3 regions of the Terribacillus saccharophilus genome follow, and region 2 is predicted to be linked to each of the others. Evidence: predicted binding sites of a transcription regulator. Region 2 holds the regulator's gene; each other region holds the start of a gene.
What was found. Region 2 encodes Rex, which represses fermentation and respiration genes when NADH is low (regulators of the CRP and FNR family bind a similar motif). Its sites were predicted from a motif close to TTGTGAAATATTTCACAA; they were not measured.

Region 1 (5,117 bases), 440 kb from region 2:
CGACTTTTTCATTAGGTGCAGGAACCCTGTCCAGCCTATATGCGTTCGTTTCGGGAGGCATTATCTATCATGCAATCAAAGGACAAATGCAGGAACAAGGAAAATTAGCGGCGTTTTTGTATTTCTGTATCCCTTGTATTCTCTATACAATCATCTGGATAATGGTAAAATAAGGAGGAATTTAAAATGAAGAAGACACTCGTATATAAACATAAGGATACACTGCTGCAAGGCTCTGTACATATTCCTGAAGGCAAAGGACCGTTTCCTGCACTTCTCATGCTGCATGGCTTCGCTTCAAATCGTATGGGAAACCAGGATAGTTTTGTACGAATGGGGAATCAGCTGGAATCTGCCGGCTTCGTGGTGTTCCGTTTTGACTTCAGTGGTTGTGGAGAAAGTGAAGGAGATTTCTTCGATTTGACCGTATCGAGGGAAATAGAAGAAGCAATCGCACTTATTCATTTTTGCCGCCAGCATCCTGAGGTCGATCCAGATCAATTCCATTTGCTAGGGATGAGTCTTGGAAGTGTCGTAGCCAGTATAGCTGCCGGTAAGCATCCGGAGCTGATTAAGTCGCTTTGCTTATGGTCACCAGCAGCTGTGATTGTCGATGAAATCATGAAGCAAGGCACCATCCAAGGAAAATCCGTCGATATCATTAAAAAGCAAGGTTACATGGACATACGCGGTAGAAAGCTTGGACCTGCATTAATAGAAGATGTAAAGACATTAGACATTTATGGAACAGCTAAAAGCTACCAAGGTCTAGTGAAAATCATCCATGGCGACGCAGATGACATTGCCCCAATTGTGTATGCGGAGAAGTATATGGAGGTATATCCAGAATCGGCAGAACTTGTGACAGTATCTGGGGCAGATCATGGCTGGGCAAGCCTTGAAGACAGGGGTATCCTATTTGACGAAACCGAGCGTTTCTTTTTGAGAGGCGGAAACGAAAATGAGGATAATACAGGAGAGCAATGAAGAAGTAAGTCAATATATCCGGGAAAGACTTATTGCTTATAATGCAGAACAGCTCCCAGCAGAGGTGAAATCAAAAAAGGAAACCGCTGCGTTTACAGTTCGAGATGAAGCAGGGAGTATAGTAGGTGGTGTTACCTGCACACTTTTCTGGCAGCATATGCATATTGATTTTCTTTGGGTGGAGGAAACAAAACGTAAGGAAGGCCTAGGTGCAAAGCTATTAGCCGAAGCTGAGAATTTCGCCAAACAAAAAGGTGCTAGACTTATCAAACTTGATAGCTTTAGCTTTCAGGCTCCTCGTTTCTACGAAAAACATGGCTATACAGTGTACGGGAAATTAGAGGATCATCCGGTTGGACATACCCAATATTTTTTGGTTAAAAGACTGTAGATACATTTTGTTAAATAGGAGATACAAGGGGGAAGCGTGGATGTTGACATACGCATTTGAAACAATTCAGATGAAGGCTTTTTCGGGTAAGATGAAAACAGACTATCGGGAAGTTGTGCAGGAATACGCTCAAAAAGGCTGGCGTTTACATAGCATGAACCCGATTCCAGGGCATGACGGAATGGCTCTAAGTATCGAGCTGATTTTCGAACGGGAAGCGTAAGAGGTGGAAGTATGCGAATTAGGGAAATAGAAGAAAAAGATAATCAGCCAGTCGAGCAGCTGATCCGGACATGCTTGAAGGAATTCGGTGCTGATAAGCCTGGAACAGCCTGGAGTGATCCTGAACTTGGTCGCTTCTATTATTTATACCAGCAGCCAGGTTCTAAATACTGGGTTGTGGAAGAAGAAGGAACGATTGTGGCAGGCTGTGGAATTGGCCCTGTAGAAGGACATCCGGAAGTGTGTGAACTCCAGAAAATGTATGCAGCCAAAAATACCCGAGGAACGGGTGTTGCCCAAGATCTACTGCAGACAGCTCTAAATTTTGCCGGACGGCATTATAATCGCTGTTACTTGGAGACGCTGAGCAATATGAGCGCTGCAAATCGTTTCTATCTGAAGCAAGGTTTTCAACGTTTGGATAAGCCATTAAGTGAAACAGAGCATTATGCTTGTGATGTGTGGTATATCAAAGATTTATAATTAATGGATAGAAGGCGAGCTATTGCACGGTTAGCCAATTGTTATAGAGGCATGGTATATCATGTACTGGCTGTTGCCGGGAAAAGAAGATAAGTGTTCTGTAATGGACCGCTAGTCCGCCGAAGCAGACTGCAAAATCTGCATAGTTTACAGCAAGTACTAGAACTAAGTTTACCGGAATTTGCCTCTGCGACTATTCGAGATTTATCAGCCAAATGAAACAACAGTTATAAATTTATGTCAAAATAAATTCATATTAACTACTTGAAAATCCCTTTCGAAGGGATTTTTTTGTTTGTTAACAAAGCTGTGACGATTACGCCACAAATTGTTCAATATTTCACAATCCCAAATAGGAAAGCAGGAGTATACTAAATGTAACAGGACATTGTGACTATTTTCACAAAGTTTCCGGTAAAATTATGAAAAGAAAGAAGGCGGCAAAATGGATGTTGTAGAGCTTTCGCGTATCCAATTTGCATCAACGACATTGTTCCACTTCCTATTCGTTCCGTTAAGTATAGGTTTGGCATTCATCATTGCAATCATGGAAACGATGTATGTGGTCAAAAAAGATGATAAATATAAAAAAATGGCGAAGTTCTGGGGTCATATATTCCTAATTAACTTCGCAGTCGGTGTTGTCACCGGTATATTACAGGAATTCCAATTCGGGATGAACTGGTCGGAATACTCACGTTTTGTAGGAGATGTTTTCGGTGCACCGCTTGCTATAGAAGCGTTGCTGGCATTCTTCTTGGAGTCCACATTCCTTGGTTTGTGGATTTTCGGTTGGGATCGCTTGCCGAAATGGGTGCATGCATTATGTATTTGGCTTGTGTCTCTAGGTACGATTTTCTCCGCATTCTTTATTCTGTCTGCGAACTCATTCATGCAGCATCCAGTCGGAGAAGTATTGCAAAATGGCAGGCTTGAGATGAATGACTTCTTGGCAATCATGACAAATGGTCAGCTTTGGGTCGAATTCCCGCATACAGTCTTCGGTTCGTTCGCGACTGGTGCATTATTCATCGTAGGTATTAGTGCCATTGCGCTCTTGCGCAAGAAACATGTGGCATTTTATAAAGGTTCATTTAAGATTGCTATTGTTGTCGCGTTGATCAGTGGTATTGGTATCGCACTTTCTGGTCACGAGCAAGCATTGTATTTAGTTGAAACACAGCCAATGAAAATGGCTGCTAGTGAAGGTCTATGGGAAGATAGTGCCGATCCTGCTCCTTGGACAGTATTCGCTAATATTGATACAGAAGCGAAAGAAAATACGGGCGAGCTTAAAATCCCTTATGTATTAAGTTTCTTATCATACGGTGAGTTCAGCGGTTCAGTTGAAGGTATGAATTCGTTGCAGGAACGATATACAGATCTATATGGTCCTGGCAATTACATCCCGCCGGTTAAGACGACATTCTGGAGTTTCCGTGTTATGACGGTACTAGGCGGAGCAGTTCTTGCTTTATCCATCTGGGGTGCTTATCTTTATGCACGTAAAAAACTTGTTAATAGCAAATGGTATTTGCGCATTATGATCGTTGCAATCAGTTTTCCATTTATCGGCAACTCTGCCGGTTGGATTATGACTGAAATCGGTCGTCAGCCTTGGGTTGTGTTTGGTTATATGAAAACAGAGGATGCGGTCAGTGCTGGTGTCACAGCTGGAGAAGTTCTTTTCTCCCTTATCACTTTCTCGGCCATGTACTTGATTCTGTTCGCGGTCATGATTACATTATTCGTCCGTGAAATCAAAAAAGGACCAGAGCATGATATAGAAGAAACAGAACCAATCGCAGATCCATTCACGAAGGAGGGTCAACATGCTTTCTCTTAATGAATTCTGGTTTATCCTCGTCGCTGTTTTGTTCGTTGGCTTCTTCTTCCTGGAAGGCTTCGACTTCGGCGTCGGGATTGCAAGTAAATTTGTAGCTAAAGATGATTTGGAAAAACGCGCATTCATCAATTCAATCGGTCCATATTGGGATGCAAATGAGGTATGGCTGATTACAGCTATTGGTGCAATGTTCGCAGCCTTCCCTAACTGGTATGCGTCCATGCTAAGCGGTTTTTATCTTTGTTTCGCTTTCATTTTGTTCGGGTTAATCGGGCGGGGTGTAGCATTTGAGTTCCGCGGTAAAGCAGAGCATCCGACATGGCGCAAGACATGGGATTGGGTGATTCTTTTCGGCAGTATCATTCCGCCTTTAACTTTCGGTATCATGTTTACTGCCTTAATCCAAGGTGTGCCAATTGACGAGAATATGCATATGCATGCTGGCATATCCGATGTTATTAACGTCTATACAGTTCTTGGCGGAGTGACATTGACAATGCTTTGCGTATGGCATGGCCTTATCTTCGGAACACTACGCTTGATGGACACATTACGGGAACGCTGCCGTCGTGTAGCGAAGAATTTGCTTCCGATCAATGCAATTTTGTTAGTTGCATTCCTTGGGATGACATTCTTTAAAACAGATATGTTCAGTGTTCATGGCAATATCTTAGAGTATCTATTTATGGTCGGTATTCTTGTTTATATCGCATCAGGCTACTTCATCACACGTAAGCGTGATGGCTGGGCATTCTTAATGTCTGGTTTAATCATGATCCTGTTGATTGCTTCTGTATTTATTGGTCTATTCCCAAGAGTAATGATCAGTTCTATCAGTGAAGCTTACAGCTTGACTGTACAGTCAGCATCATCAGGAGATTATTCTTTGAAAATCATGACTTATATTAGTTTGGCATTGCTGCCATTCGTATTAGGTTATCAAATCTGGAGCTATTACGTTTTCCGTAAACGTGTAGATCATAAGGAGCATATGGAATACTAATGGGCAGAAATTTAATGGCTTACAAAGGAATAAAAACGGTGCTGCTAGGGCTATCCGCATTGACGCTGCTGCAAGCTGTAGCCATTATCTTTCAAGCGAAATGGCTGGCGGAAGCTATCACGCACCTATTCCATGGGGAAAGCTTTACTTCCCAAATACCACTTATAGGCTGCTTTATAGCAGCC
Region 2 (5,117 bases):
CCGCTCATCATACCTGGCAGCTGAACTAGTCCGATCGTTTTCTGGCTTTCTATCGTCGGTATGGTACTTGCCTTAATGGATGCAAGCAGCGAGCGCTGAATTGCTTGCTTCGGTGTACCGCCTAAAGAAAGGATGAGCTCTGTTTCCTCTCTTCTGGATGCCACTTCTGAAGTGAACCGATTCAAAAACAAGATACCTAGGACCATCGAGTTCCCTATAACCATTCCGCTTAATGGGATGATATATTGTGCAGTTGGTGGTGTAATCTGAAGTCCCAATAAAATTCCTTGTGTCAGTACTTCGATTACAATGAATGTAAGCACCAGCTTCCATGTAATACCCCTGATAGATGCCCCTTTCTTTCTAGCATTTTGTACTGCTGCACCGATCATAAGCGCAACCATGAGGAAAATATAAAGGATATTACCGGAGTCGAAGATAAACTGCAGCACATAGCCAACGGCAAGCAGCTGAATAATGGAGCGGACTGTTGCAATGAGCGTATCTTTCTCGAGCCCCAGTTGTAATGTCTTAGATAAGATAAGTGGAATAAGGACAAATATCAAGGTGAGTAATAAAGCAAGTGTACTCATTTTTCCTCCTCCATGACAAAGTGTTTAACAGCATCATTTTCTGGATGATCCAGTATGTCAATCGGCCCTGCTTCGGCAATAGTGCCATTCATCATGACCCAGACTTCATCTGCAACCGATTTTGCCTGCTCCAGATTATGCGTTATCCAGATGATTGTCGTGCCATACTCGCTATTGATCCGCTTCATTAGATTTTCAATATCCTGCTTAGAAACTCGGTCCAAGGAAGAAGTGATTTCATCTAGCAGTAAGATTTCCGGCTCATTCAGCAATGTTCGGGCAATGGAGACTTTCTGTTTTTGCCCGCCTGATAAATCCCTGCTTTTTCGATCAAGTATCTCTGCCTCTAATCCTACTTCTTGTATTATCCGCTCCGCCTCATCTTGTTTCAGTTCTTTTCCGGCAAGCTGTAATGACAATGCTACATTATCCCGAACGCTTCCTTCCAGCATAGTTGCCTGCTGCAGGACTATACCGACACGACGACGCAAATTTACTGGATCAAACGTTAAGATATCCTCCCCATCAATCAGGATGTTTCCATCTGAGGGGGACAGCAATCCATTACATAATCGAAAAAGTGTTGTTTTTCCTGCGCCTGATGGACCAATTATCGCTGTGATCTTTCCTTTCGTGAACATACCTGTAATCCCGTGAATTATTTTATTTTTTTCTGTTTCGTAGACTACATCTTGTAACGTGATGGCGGCTTGCTGCTTCATGCTTTCCCTTCCCTTCCGCTTCTTACTGTCCTAGTATCTTTCCTTTGTCTCTATTTACCCGTAATAAGTAAATAGAATTAGACAACCTTATGTAAGAAAAAAGCACCTCTGCATGAGAGGTGCTTGAATTAATAGTGCTTCAAAAAATAAACTAATGACTGCAATTCGATAGCCAAATCGATATGATGCACGCGGATATTGCTTGGTACTGCAATACGTGCTGGCGTAAAGTTCAGGATTCCAGCAATACCGCATTCGACAAGGCGGTCCGTGATTGCTTGAGCAGCATGCGCTGGCACCGTTAGGATCGCTGCACTTACGTTGCCGATATATTGTTCCAAATCATCAATATGGTATACAGGGACACCGCCGATATTATGATCCACTTTTCCTGGATCTGTATCGAATGCCATTTCTATTTTTGTATTGTTATTCTTCGTAAAGTTATAATTCAGGAATGCTGTTCCAAGATTACCGACCCCGATAAGCGCCACTCTTGTGATCTCATCTTGATCTAGTGTCTTCCGGAAGAAGTTCAGCAAGTACTCTACATTATAACCATAGCCTTTCTTGCCAAGTGCTCCAAAATAGGAAAAGTCACGGCGGATTGTAGCTGAGTCTACTTTTACCGATTCACTGAGTTCTTTTGAAGAAACTCTTGTTTTACCCTGCAAATGCAGACTGTTGAGAAATCGATAATAAAGTGGCAGCCGCTTTGCCGTAGCTTTTGGTATTTTATTTTGATCCATATACATGCTAATTTATCCTCCTAAAGCCTGCAGCTTCCAGAAGCGAACTTCGTGCAGCCATGCAGCTGATCAAAAGGCCTATCGGACTAGAACGATACCGTTCTGTTACCTCTTGTCGTATATGACCAGCACTATTCCTAAAACGGAATAATGGCTGCAGACAGGTTCCTTTCTGGCATCTATAAGGAGTTGCAGATGCTGCCTGCGGCTTCGTCCTTGAATTGTTACGATATGATACTTTCACAAAGTACGATTATAGTTAACAACTTATTCTAACAGATATAAGAAGGAAAGTCTTGTACAGATTCACAAAGAAGATGATGAGGGGGCACCTTGTCTCCATTTTAACAAATTCATTTCTGATGTCCATTCACATGAAAGCGAAAAGCGCAGGAATTCGGCGCTTGCTACTGTTTTGTCACATAGGATACACTGATAGTATGAGGTGAACAGAATGATTTTATTGCAAGCGAATAATATAACGAAACTATTTGGCGCAGACGTCATTTTATCAAATATAAAACTGGAAGTACAAACACAAGATCGATTAGCCATTGTCGGACGAAACGGTGCCGGAAAATCGACCTTGCTCAAGATCCTTGCAGGAGAACTGAGCTATGACGAAGGAAATGTATTCTTAGCAAGAGATGCCACACTTGGGTACCTGGAGCAGCATACAGGCCTAGAGTCGGAAAAAAGCATCCTGGAAGAAATGAAGACTGTCTTTGCAGATCTTATTCAGCAAGAGGAAGAGCTGCGCCGTCTCGAAGCAAGGATGGGAGACCCTGATCTTATTTCAGACGAAACAGCCTATCAGCAGCTTCTAACCAATTATGATACAAAACAGCAGGCCTTCCGGTTAAACGGAGGCTATCAATATGAAGCAGATATACGTTCCGTGCTGAATGGCCTCCGATTTGGAGACAAAGACTTGTCCACACCGATAGGTTCATTGAGCGGCGGGCAAAAAACGCGTCTAGCCCTAGGAAAGCTCCTTCTCCAGAAACCGGACGTATTAATACTGGATGAGCCGACTAACCATTTGGACATTTCTACTTTGGACTGGCTGGAAGGTTATTTGAGCAGCTATCAAGGAGCTGTCGTAGTTGTGTCGCATGACCGTTACTTTCTCGACAAAACTGTTAATACCGTAATTGAGATAGCGCACAATCACTCTGTTCGTTACAAAGGAAATTACAGTAACTATCTTGAACAGAAAGCTGCCAATTTCGAACGCGAGCTGAAGCAATTCGAGAAACAGCAGTCTGAAATTAAAAAGATGGAAGAATTCGTTCAAAAGAATATCGCACGTGCCACAACGACGAAACGCGCACAAAGCAGACGTAAACAGCTGGAAAAGATGGAACGAATCGATCGGCCGCTTCATGATGCATCTTCTGCAAAACTTACATTTGATATCGATCGGCGGAGCGGAAATGATGTATTGAAGGTACATGACTTGGCTTATCAATATCCAGAGAGTACCTCTCCTGTCTTTGAGCACGTTACTTTCCATATGAATCGTCAGGACCGCATCGCTCTTACGGGGCCAAATGGAACTGGGAAGACGACATTGCTCAAGACCATTATCGGAAAGCTGCCTGCTAAATCCGGTAAGGTAGAACTCGGGACAGGTGTCAGCATTGGTTATTATGACCAGGAACAGACAGAATTGCATTCATCGAAGAGCGTCCTTGCCGAGTTATGGGACGAGTATCCGCTTATGGACGAGAAGAATATCCGCACAATTCTCGGTAACTTCCTGTTCACTGGTGATGATGTACTCAAAATAGTCAACACACTGAGCGGTGGTGAAAAGGCTCGGCTTGCTTTGGCTAAACTGATGATGCAGAAATCGAATCTATTGATCATGGATGAACCGACCAACCACCTTGATTTAGACAGCAAGGAAGTATTGGAAGGTGCATTGGCCGACTACCCAGGTACTATACTCTTTGTCTCACATGACCGATATTTCATGAATAAGGTTTCCACACAAGTACTCGAAATGGCGGACAAGCAGATCATATCCTACTTGGGCAACTATGATTACTTTATAGAAAAGAAACAAGAGAAGCAGGAGATTGCTGCCTTAGAAGCTATAACTGCGGAAACGAAACAGACAACTGTTACGCCGGAGAACAAATCTTCTTATCATCAAGATAAGGCAATAAAGCGGGAGATTCGGAAACGGGAACGACGTATTTCAGAGCTTGAAGAAAAGATAGTCGAACTGGAGACTGAAATTGAAAGCAATGAAACTTTGCTTACCGATCCAGAAATTTTCCAAGATTATCAGAAGGCACAGGAAATTACTGAAAGAAATGAAGAGCTAGAGGCAACGCTTCTAGAAGTAATGGAAGAATGGGAAACACTTAGCGAAGAACAGGAAAGTTATACACAGGGATAAATACGTTTTCATTGTTGATTTGATGGGATATACACAAAGTTATGCACAGTATCCACAGAATCCACAACAGTTTTACACAGATTTATCCACTTCTTTACCTGGTACTAATAGTGGGTTTTAAAAAGTTATACACAATTCAGAATATAGTTGTGAATAAAAAAGCATCGTTTTCTTAATGAAAACGATGCTTTTTATTATAGCGGCATGGATGCCCTAGCATTCATTGATAAATCAGCGAATTTCTCTTGATGATAAAGAATGGATGCAGCTGCTCCAATCATGGCTGCGTTATCCGTGCACAAAGCAAGCGGCGGGATGAGCAGATTAGCTTGCTTGTCCGCAAACACTTCTTCCAAAGAAGCGCGCAGCCCACGGTTCGCAGCAACACCACCTGCAACAATAACTTGCTTTGCGCCGAATGCTTCGGCTGCTCGCATTGTTTTACCTACAAGCACATCTACAACGCTTGCTTGGAAACTTGCCGCTACATCTTCAGGTGCAAATGTTTCTCCCTTTTGCTTAGCATTATGCAGTGTGTTAATGACCGCAGATTTCAAACCGGAAAAGCTGAAATCATAACTCTCTGGCTCAAGCCATGCACGAGGGAAATCAATCGATTGCTCGCCTTCTGCTGCCAGCTTAT
Region 3 (5,117 bases), 540 kb from region 2:
CTTCTGTTTATGCTGCTATTCATCATCAGTAATATTATTAGTGCGACAGCACCAAGTTTTACAGTGCTGCTTGTTTCACGTGTCGCTTCCGCGTTCATGCATGGGCCATTTTTTGCGCTCGCTTTTGTCATGGCAAGTGATCTCGTGGAACCGCGCAAACGGGTACAGGCAATTGCAGCCGTCAATGGCGGGCTCACAATTGCCATTATGATTGGCGTCCCATTCGGAGCCTATCTCGGCTCACTCATTGAATGGCGTCTCGTATTTTGGCTGATTGTAGTGCTTGGAGTAATAGGCCTAATCGGGCTGCTTATTTTTGCTCCGAATACAAAACCGGCAGAAACACCGCGTATCAAGCAGGAGCTTAGTGTATTCAAACATAAGCAGGTGCTTTTAACGATTGCTATTATCATCTTTGGCTACTCAGGTGTATTCACAGCCTACACGTTTATTGAACCGCTACTGCGGTCAGTTACAGGCTTCGGAGGCGTCGGCATTATGATCAGTCTCTTCTTCTTTGGAGTGGGGAGCGTAATCGGAAACTTTTCAACGCCGCGATTAGCTGCGGGTAATGTGACTAAAACACTTATCTATGTATTTGCAACGCTGACTGCCATTCTCTTATTGTTCCCGCTGGCAACACCATATAGCATAACAGCTGTCTTAATAATTGGTCTGTTCGGTGCAGGTGCATTCGGGACAACACCACTATTGCAGTCGAAAATAGTCATGGCAGCAAAAGAAGGTCCAACAATCGCGGCAGCAGCCAGTGTTTCAGCGTTCAATCTGGCGAATGCGGGAGGTGCTTATATAGGCGGACTTGTACTGGATGCAAATCTTGGCTATACATGGCTTTCTGTCATTGGAGCTGGCATTTCTATCATTGGAATTCTGTTATCCGCTTTATCTTATCGAGAAGAGAAGAAGCACCCAGAAGTAGCCTAAATTGTATTGCAAGTCCCAATATCTTCCTTCATACTAGAATAAATTTCTAGGAGGGAAGCAGGGTATGAATCCAATATTAAGAGACTTCAAGACTACTATCGAAACAGATCGTCTTTTCATTAGGGCACCTAAAATTGGCGACGGAAAAGCAGTAAATGATGCAATTAAAGCTTCCATGGCGGAATTGAAGCTCTGGATGCCATTCGCGCAGGAATTGCCCACTCCGGAAGAGACAGAAGAAAATATCCGACAGTCAGTTGCTAACTGGATTAATCGGACTAATCTGCGCATGCTCATTTTCCGCAAAGATACAGGAGAATTTATTGCATCTAGTGGGTTTCACGGGATAGACTGGGATGTTCCGAAAGTCGAAATCGGATATTGGATGGACACTCGTCATACCGGTCAGGGATTTATGACGGAAGCCGTTGAGGCTCAGACGGAATATGCCTTCTCAGAGCTCGGTGTACGGCGGGTCCAGATACTCTGTGACGAAGACAACAATGCAAGCCGGGCTGTTCCAGAGCGGCTCGGCTATCAGTTGGAAGGAATACATTATTTTGACAGCCTTCATGTAGATGGAAAGACTATTCGCAATACGGCGTATTACAGCAAGACCAGATAATGGTGAGTAAACCAAAAATTATTGGCGATTTACATAAAACGTTCAAATTTTGTTCACTACTTATTCTTATCCTCTCTTTTGGCCGGTGTTAGAATGAAAATTGAACTGTTTACTTACCAGGCAAGTCTGGTCTTTTTGGCTGCTTTGTATTACACTAGTTTCTGGATTGTTGTCAGACGCTGTCTATTAGACAGTGGGATAGTGTGTTTCTAGCTGAGATTTTGCCACTCCTGCGGGAATTGCGAAGCCTCATTGTGAAATACTTATCAAAACCCTATTATAGCGGATATGGTTGTTTTCCTATGCAGAGGGAAAACAAGCGTTTTCGTGAATTCAGGTAAAGAAAGGAAGGGAAGCAGGCGCATGCTTAAAAAATTGAAACCCTTAAGTCTTCTATTGTTCCTTGCCCTGCCGCTAATGCTCGCCGGCTGTTCTACACCGGAAGTGCTTGATCCGAAAGGACCAGTGGCAAGTCAGCAGAGTGACCTTATTATTCTATCAATCATCTTTATGCTTACAATCGTTGCGGTTGTATTCGTACTTTTGACGATTATCCTTGTCAAGTACAGAGAAAGAAAGGATCACGACAAGTACAGCCCTGAACTACACGGCAGCATGCTGCTTGAGACAATCTGGACGATCATCCCGATTATCATCGTAGTCATTTTGGCTGTTCCAACTGTCAGAACGATCTATTCATTGGAGGAAGCGCCTCAGCCGAAAACGGCAGAAGCAGCGAATGAAGATCCTCTAGTAGTACATGCAACATCCATCAACTGGAAATGGGTATTCACCTATCCAGATGAAGACATCGAAACAGTGAACTATCTGCACATTCCGATTCACCGTCCGGTGGAATTCAAATTGACATCTGCTGATTCTATGGCTGCTCTATGGATACCAAGCCTAGGCGGTCAGAAATATAACATGGCAGGCATGCAGACAACTCTTTATCTGCAAGCAGACCACGTTGGCACGTACGATGGACGAAACGCTAACTTCACAGGTGAAGGCTTCAATGAACAACGATTCAAAGTCTACGCTGATGAAGAAGCGGATTACCAACAGTGGGTGGAAGACGTACAGAACTCCGCTCCAGAACTGACACAATACGAGTATGACAATCTTCTGATTCCTGGTGTCTACGATAAAACAGATGATGGAACAGCTGAATTCAATGGTACGCACTTGCAATGGATCGACCATTCTAAAGATGCAAACTACACATTGGAAGCGTGGGATCGCTTAGGCTATGAGCCGAAGAATCCGCATGCAAAAGACAAATCTCAAAATCTCTTGACTGAAGACGAAATTCCTTACTATCAGCAAGACAATACTGTAGACTACTCGGATGAAAACATGGACTCTGAAGAACATGCGAGTCATGAGTAACAGAGAGAGGGGGAAGAGTTTTGGACTTAAAATGGAATGAGTTTATCATTACCGGCGACCCATTGATTCTTGGTGCCCAAATCAGCATCTTGCTTGGTGGAATCGCCGTTGTAGCTGCCCTTACTTACTTTAAGAAATGGAGCTGGCTATGGAAAGAATGGCTGACTTCTGTTGACCATAAGAAACTGGGTATCATGTATATCCTTAGTGCCCTATTAATGCTTTTCCGCGGCGGTATCGATGGTTTGATGATCCGTACGCAACTTGCTAAGCCAGGTATGGAATTCCTTGATCCGCAGCATTACAACGAGGTATTCTCTACGCACGGTGTAATCATGATTCTATTCATGGCGATGCCATTCTTGATCGGTTTGATCAACTATATTGTACCGTTGCAAATCGGTGCACGTGACGTTGCATTCCCTTACTTGAACAACTTGAGCTTCTGGACATTCTTTGTCGGTATGGCTCTATTCAACATCTCCTTCATCATCGGTGGTTCACCTGATGCTGGTTGGACTGGTTATACGCCGCTTGCGACGAATGAATTCAGCCCAGGACCTGGTCAGAACTACTACTTGCTAGCTATCCAGATTGCTGGTATTGGTACATTGATGACAGGTATTAACTTCTTCGTTACCATCCTTAAGATGCGTACGAAAGGTATGACATTAATGAAAATGTCCATGTTCACATGGACATCATTGATCACTATGTTGATCATCATCTTCGCATTCCCAGTGCTTACAGTTGCACTTGCTATGCAGACATTTGACCGTTTATTCGGTTCCGTACTCTTCACCTTACAAGGTGATGGTAACCCAATGCTTTGGGTCAACCTATTCTGGGTATGGGGTCACCCTGAAGTATATATCGTTATTCTTCCTGCGTTCGGGATCTTCTCTGAGATCATCTCGACATTCGCAAGAAAACAGCTTTTCGCTTACAAAGCGATGGTTGTGTCCATTGTGACAATTTCTGTATTGAGCTTCCTTGTATGGGTTCACCACTTCTTCACAATGGGTAATAGCGCTGAAGCGAATAGTTTCTTCTCTATTACAACAATGGCTATCTCTATCCCGACCGGGGTTAAGATATTCAACTGGCTATTCACGATGTATCGAGGCCGTATTACCTTTACGACTCCGATGCTATGGTCCCTTGCTTTCATCCCGAACTTCGTTATCGGTGGGGTAACAGGAGTAATGCTTGCGATGGCAGCAGCTGACTATCAGTACCATAATACGTACTTCCTAGTATCTCACTTCCACTATGTGCTGATCTCTGGTACTGTATTTGCTTGTTTCGCAGGTTTGATTTACTGGTATCCAAAAATGTTCGGTCATAAATTGAACGAAAAAATCGGTAAATGGGCATTCTGGATTTTCGTTATCGGCTTCAACGTATGTTTCTTCCCTCAGTATTTCCTAGGGTTGGACGGTATGCCAAGACGTATTTCTACTTATTTGCCAGAAGATGGTTGGACAGGATTGAACATGATCTCCACAATCGGTGCATTCATGATGGGTCTTGCATTCCTTATCTTCGTATATAACATTTACTATAGCTGGAGATATTCACCAAGAGAGAAAACTGGTGATGCTTGGGGTCTTGGACGTAACTTGGAATGGGCGACAACATCGTCTATCCCGCCGCATTACAACTTCGCTGTACTTCCTGAAGTGACAGGTCTTGATCCTTACTGGGATATGAAGGAAAAAGGTCTTGATCAACAGAAGAACACGGATTATAAACCGATTCACATGCCTAGCAACTCTTCTACACCGGCAATCATGTCTGCATTGATGGGTATGGCTGCATTCGGACTTGTATTCCAATGGTACTGGGTTGGAATCGTAGGTGCTGTCGGTATCTTCATCACAATGATTGTACGTTCATTCGATTACAATGATGGTTACTATGTCAGCGTGGAAGAAATAAAAGAAACAGAAGCGAAAGCGAATAAATAAAGGAGGTTGTGAAGAAATGGCACATGATCACAATGTGAACCCCAACGCTCCATTGGAATATCAATCAGAAGCCGGCCGATTGAACATCACCGGTTTCTGGACCTTCCTTGGTGCAGAGATCGCCTTGTTCTCGACACTATTCGCGTCTTATTTCGCGTTACAATCACGTGTAGGCGACGGACCAA

Region 1: a site for Rex is predicted at 2,472-2,489, ahead of GZ22_RS04230 (cytochrome ubiquinol oxidase subunit I). Genes of this name have one in related genera too.
Region 3: a site for Rex is predicted at 1,823-1,840, ahead of qoxA (cytochrome aa3 quinol oxidase subunit II). Genes of this name have one in related genera too.

Annotation. Positions count from the first base shown of each region.
Region 1 covers NZ_CP008876.1:807,000-812,116, forward strand. The annotation lists gene GZ22_RS17965 (hypothetical protein) at 1-173, shown strand, start outside; gene GZ22_RS04210 (alpha/beta hydrolase family protein) at 187-987, shown strand; gene GZ22_RS04215 (GNAT family N-acetyltransferase) at 962-1,378, shown strand; gene GZ22_RS04220 (DUF4177 domain-containing protein) at 1,419-1,601, shown strand; gene GZ22_RS04225 (GNAT family N-acetyltransferase) at 1,613-2,083, shown strand; gene GZ22_RS04230 (cytochrome ubiquinol oxidase subunit I) at 2,529-3,929, shown strand; gene cydB (cytochrome d ubiquinol oxidase subunit II) at 3,916-4,932, shown strand; gene cydD (thiol reductant ABC exporter subunit CydD) at 4,932-5,117, shown strand, end outside.
Region 2 covers NZ_CP008876.1:365,795-370,911, reverse strand. The annotation lists gene GZ22_RS01970 (ABC transporter permease) at 1-593, opposite strand, end outside; gene GZ22_RS01965 (ABC transporter ATP-binding protein) at 590-1,315, opposite strand; gene GZ22_RS01960 (redox-sensing transcriptional repressor Rex) at 1,444-2,070, opposite strand; gene GZ22_RS01955 (ABC-F family ATP-binding cassette domain-containing protein) at 2,519-4,474, shown strand; gene tsaD (tRNA (adenosine(37)-N6)-threonylcarbamoyltransferase complex transferase subunit TsaD) at 4,669-5,117, opposite strand, start outside.
Region 3 covers NZ_CP008876.1:3,312,171-3,317,287, forward strand. The annotation lists gene GZ22_RS16430 (MFS transporter) at 1-945, shown strand, start outside; gene GZ22_RS16435 (GNAT family N-acetyltransferase) at 1,010-1,570, shown strand; gene qoxA (cytochrome aa3 quinol oxidase subunit II) at 1,934-2,962, shown strand; gene qoxB (cytochrome aa3 quinol oxidase subunit I) at 2,983-4,932, shown strand; gene qoxC (cytochrome aa3 quinol oxidase subunit III) at 4,949-5,117, shown strand, end outside.